DNA from 2 places in the Cellulosimicrobium sp. EB106-03-01-XG111 genome. Region 2 is predicted to be linked to the other one. Evidence: riboswitches for the same ligand, from Rfam matches in the RefSeq annotation. Region 2 holds a riboswitch; the other holds the start of a gene.

Region 1 (2,377 bases), on a different contig from region 2:
GCAGCGACGACCGGGCGCCCCGAGCCGACGAGCGACTGGGAGCGTGACGTGACCGATCTGATCGATACCACCGAGATGTATCTGAAGACGATCTACGAGCTCGTGGAAGAGGGCATCGTCCCGCTGCGCGCGCGCATCGCGGAGCGCCTCGGGCACTCGGGGCCCACGGTGTCGCAGACGGTCGCGCGCATGGAGCGCGACGGGCTCGTCGTCGTCACGGGCGACCGCCACCTCGAGCTCACGCCCGCGGGCCACGAGAAGGCGACGCGGGTCATGCGCAAGCACCGGCTCGCCGAGCGGCTCCTCACGGACGTCATCAAGCTCGACTGGGAGTACGTGCACACCGAGGCGTGCCGCTGGGAGCACGTGATGAGCGAGCTCGTCGAGGAGCGGCTCCTCGGGCTGCTCGACCACCCGCACTTCGACCCGTACGGCAACCCCATCCCGGGCCTGCCGGAGCTCGGGGAGCAGCTCGAGGAGGTCGACTTCCTCGACGGCGTCGTCTCGCTCCCCGTCCACCTCGCCCAGCACGGCCTCGGCGGGGGCGAGGTGCGTGTCGTGCTCCAGCGGATCGCCGAGCCGGTCCAGGTCGACGTCGAGCTCCTCGCGCGGTTCGCCCAGGCCGGGGTGCTGCCGCGCCGCACGCTCGTCGTGCGTCCCGCACCGGCCGGCGGGGTCACCGTGCAGGGGGAGGGCGTGCCGGTGGTCCTCGACCTGCCCGACGACGTCGCGCGCCACCTCTTCGTCGCCCGCGGATAGCCGTCCGTTCACCGGCCGGAGCGCCGTGACCAGCGGCGATGCGAGTGGCGGCGTCCCGTCGTAATGGGAACGTGACTTTTGCCGAGGGGTCCTGTACGGTCGTCCTGCTCCGTCGGGATACCCATCTGGCGGAGTCCTCGCGCGGAACGCCTAACCCTGTCACCGCGAGAGGTCCACGACGACCCGATGACAGGGACGGGGGACCCACTTCCGGGTGCTGGAGACAGCGCCCTTGGGGTGAAGCCCGACGGACTCCGGTCCGTCAGGCCGGGTGACTCTTCCACCCGAACCCGACAGCTGACCTCGCAGGCGTCCAGGAGAGGCAACAGTGACCGTGAGCACGACTCGCGCCCGCCACCGCGCGGCGCGGCGTCCCGTGACGCCACTCAGCACCATCGCCCAGGCCGCATCGGACCAGATGTCGAGCGTCGGTCGTCGTACCGCCGTCGTCGCCGCGTCCTCCGGCCTCATCGTCTCGATGATCGGCGCCGCCGCCCCCGCGACGGCCGCCCCGGTCGACAACGAGTCCGGCAAGCTCAACGCCGTCGACCTCAGCGCCCTCACCGCGCAGGCCCGCCAGGCCCTCGAGGCCGCACCGGCAGTGACCGTCGCGGCCGACGCGGCGTTCACCATCGAGGAGGCCCCGGTCACCGTGACCCCGGCCCCCGAGCCGGAGCCGGAGCCCGAGCCGGAGCCCGTCCGCACCACGCAGACGAGCCGCACGCAGGAGCGCCAGTCCACGCAGTCGTCCTCGTCCGACGAGGCCCAGGCGCCGGCCCAGCAGGAGGCGTCCGTCGGCGCCCCCGCGTCGGCCTACGGCTCGTCGATCGTCTCGATCGCGGCCCGCTACGTGGGTGTCCCGTACGTCTACGGCGGCACCACCCCCGACGGCTTCGACTGCTCGGGCTTCACCAGCTACGTCTACGCCCAGGTCGGCATCAACCTGCCGCGCACGTCGGGCGCCCAGGGCTCGGTCGGCACCAAGGTGTCGCGCGACCAGGCGCAGCCGGGCGACCTCATCTGGACGCCGGGCCACATCGCCATCTACGCGGGCGACAACATGATGATCGACGCCCCGCGCCCCGGGAAGTCGGTCCAGTTCCGCCAGATCTGGCAGTCGAACCCCACCTTCATCCGCGTGGCCTGATCGCTCACCCGATCAGGACCCCCGCGGTCACTGGCTGGACGAACCCCGTCCGCTCGCACTTAGCGCGAGCGGGCGGGGTTCGTGGCATTCTTGACGTGTTCGTGACTCGTGGCAGACGGACGGCCGGGCCTGGTCTCGGCTAGGTTGGTCGTCCGATGGCACCGGGCCGTCGAGAGGAGAGTCGCTCATGACCCGCACGGAATCCGTCCTCGTCGGTGTCGACGGCTCGGCGCCGAGCCTCCACGCCCTGGACTGGGCCGCGGCGTACGCGCTGCGCGTGGGGTGGCCGCTCCACATCGTGTGCACCTACTCGCTGCCGTCGTTCACGGCGGCGTCGCTCGACGGCGGCTACGCGGCCCTCGACGACTCCGCCATCCAGGAGGGGGCGCGCGCCGTCCTCGAGGAGGCCCGCGCCCGCGCCGAGGGGGCCGGCGTCCGCACGACGGCGACCGTCACGACGGGCGACGCCGC
Region 2 (2,377 bases):
ACCCGTCCGCGAGCGATCCGGGCTCGATCGAGCGGGTCGGCGCGGGCCGCCAGGACACGATGGCCATGACCCTCGCCGTCGACGGCACCGTCTACGCCTCGGGCCACCCTGCGCCCGGGGAGCAGCCGGAGCTCGAGGTGCCCGACCTCGGGCTGATCCGGAGCAGCGACGGCGCCGTGACCTGGGACCAGGTCTCCCTCACCGGGGAGGTCGACTTCCACGCGTTGAGCACGGCGAGCGCCGGCGACGGCACCGTCCGCGTCGTCGGGCTGGACTCGGCGACCTCGAGCGTGCTCGTCAGCGACGACTCGGGCGAGACCTGGTCGCGGGGGGCGACCGTCGAGGCCCGCGACGTGCACCTCCTGGACGCGGACCCGGACACGGTCGTCGCGACCACGCCCACGGGCCTGCAGCTCAGCCGCGACGGTGGCCGGAGCTTCTCCCCGGACCGGGACGCCCCCGCCCTGGTGCTCGTCGACGACGAGCGAGGCGGCCGGCTGATCGGCATCGACGCCCGGGGGACCTTCTGGACCGGTACACCCGGAACCGAGGCGTGGGACAGCCACGGCACCGCGCCCGACGGTGTCCAGGCCATGACCTACGTGCCCGACGACAGCCCCGGCAACCAGCCGTGGGTCCTCGTCGCCACGGACACCGGTCTGTTCACCAGCCGGGACCTCGGCGCGAGCTGGGACCCGGTGCTCGGCGCGGACCGCGGGTGAGAGGTCGCCCGCAACCCCATGCTCCTCGCGGAACCGTCCGCGAGGGATCCCGGAGGGTGCCGAGCCCTGTCAGCTCCGGGAGCACACCATCGACGACCACGACAGGGGCGGGGGAACCACTCAGGCGAGCACCGCGGTGCTCTGGGGGTGAAGCCGGGCCGCAGCCACCGGTCCGGCCGGGTCACTCTCCGACCCGAACCCGACAGCTCACCCCGTAGGCACGAAGGAGACCATCATGAACGCAAGAAACCCGGGACGTCACCGTACGTCCCGTCGACCGATCACGCCGCTGACCTCGATAGCCCGTACGGCTCAAGAGGGGACTGCCGGCGCTGCCCGCAAGGGTGTCCTCCTGGCTGCCGGGTCGGGGCTGCTGGTCTCGGGGTTCGCGGCGCCGGCCAGCGCCGCGCCGAGCGCGGAGCCCCAGGCGGTGTCCGGGGTCGATCTCAGCGCGCTGACCGAGCAGGCCCGCCAGGCGCTCAGCGCCGCACCGGCGGTCACCGTCTCGGCCGACGCGTCGTTCGCGATCGAGCAGGCACCGGTCACCGTCACCCCCGCCCCCGAGCCGGAACCCGAGCCGGAGCCGGAGCCGGAGGCGGACCGTCAGGAGCGTCCGGCCCGGAGCGGGGAACGGACGAGCACGTCGGCGGAGGAGGGCACCGAGGAGGCGCCCGCTCCCGTCGCGGTCCCGGCGTCGGCGTCGGGCTCGGCCGTGGTCAGCATCGCGGCCCGCTACCTCGGCGTGCCGTACCTCTGGGGCGGTACGACGCCGGACGGGTTCGACTGCTCCGGCTTCACGTCCTACGTCTACGCCCAGGTCGGCATCGACCTGCCCCGGACCTCGTCGCAGCAGCGGTACGCGGGGACGGTGATCTCCCGAGACCAGGCGCAGCCCGGTGATCTGATCTGGAGCCCGGGGCACATCGGGATCTACGTCGGGGACAACCAGCAGATCGAGGCACCCTCGCCGGGCAAGACCGTCCGGTACGGGGAGATCTGGCAGTCCAACCCCACCTTCATCCGGGTGGGCTGACCGAAGGAGGGCCCCGCCCGGCGGGTGGGGCCCTCCCTCGACCGATATACCCTTGCGGGGTATCGCTCGCGGGCGCCGGTCCCGTCGGCACGACAGGAAGAAGGACAGGCATGGCGTCCCGGGGATATCGCGGCGAGCACGGACCGACGGCGGTCCGCCACCAGGTGCGGCACCAGGCCCGCCACCAGGGCATCGACGCGTGACGGCGACGATCCCGACCGACGAGCGGGGACGTCGTCCCCGCCCGGCGCGCACGGTGCCCGGCATCACGGCGTGCGGGCTGTGCGCGGGGGAGACGCTGGCCGCGACCGACACCCGTCCGGGTGGGCAGCTCGACCGGCTGCGCCGGATCGCCGAGACCGGGGACGCGCGCCTGACCGTCGTGGACTGCCTCGACGAGTGCGAGCGCGGGGACGTCGTGGTGGTCAGGCCGGTGCCCGCCGCCCGTGCCGCCGGCCCCACCTGGTTCGAGCAGCTCGCGGGCGACGAGCTCACCGACGCCCTGCACTGCTGGATCCGCGCGGGCGGACCGGGCCTGGCGCCCCTGCCCGACCGGCTCGTCCCGCGGGTCATCCCGACCCAGGACACGGCCTCCTCGGACGCCGCCGCGGCGAGCTGAGAG

Evidence for each region. Region 2 has a riboswitch for cyclic di-AMP ahead of AC3WT4_RS04160 (C40 family peptidase). Riboswitches for the same ligand answer to the same signal wherever they lie in the genome.
Region 1: another riboswitch for cyclic di-AMP. It lies ahead of AC3WT4_RS19745 (C40 family peptidase); the one in region 2 lies ahead of AC3WT4_RS04160 (C40 family peptidase).

Annotation. Positions count from the first base shown of each region.
Region 1 covers NZ_JBYTEQ010000035.1:2,783-5,159, reverse strand. The annotation lists gene AC3WT4_RS19750 (iron-dependent transcriptional repressor DtxR) at 49-759, shown strand; cyclic di-AMP (ydaO/yuaA leader) riboswitch at 926-1,086, shown strand; gene AC3WT4_RS19745 (C40 family peptidase) at 1,094-1,906, shown strand; gene AC3WT4_RS19740 (universal stress protein) at 2,094-2,377, shown strand, end outside.
Region 2 covers NZ_JBYTEQ010000003.1:38,621-40,997, forward strand. The annotation lists gene AC3WT4_RS04155 (WD40/YVTN/BNR-like repeat-containing protein) at 1-722, shown strand, start outside; cyclic di-AMP (ydaO/yuaA leader) riboswitch at 803-958, shown strand; gene AC3WT4_RS04160 (C40 family peptidase) at 1,153-1,755, shown strand; gene AC3WT4_RS04165 (hypothetical protein) at 1,955-2,374, shown strand.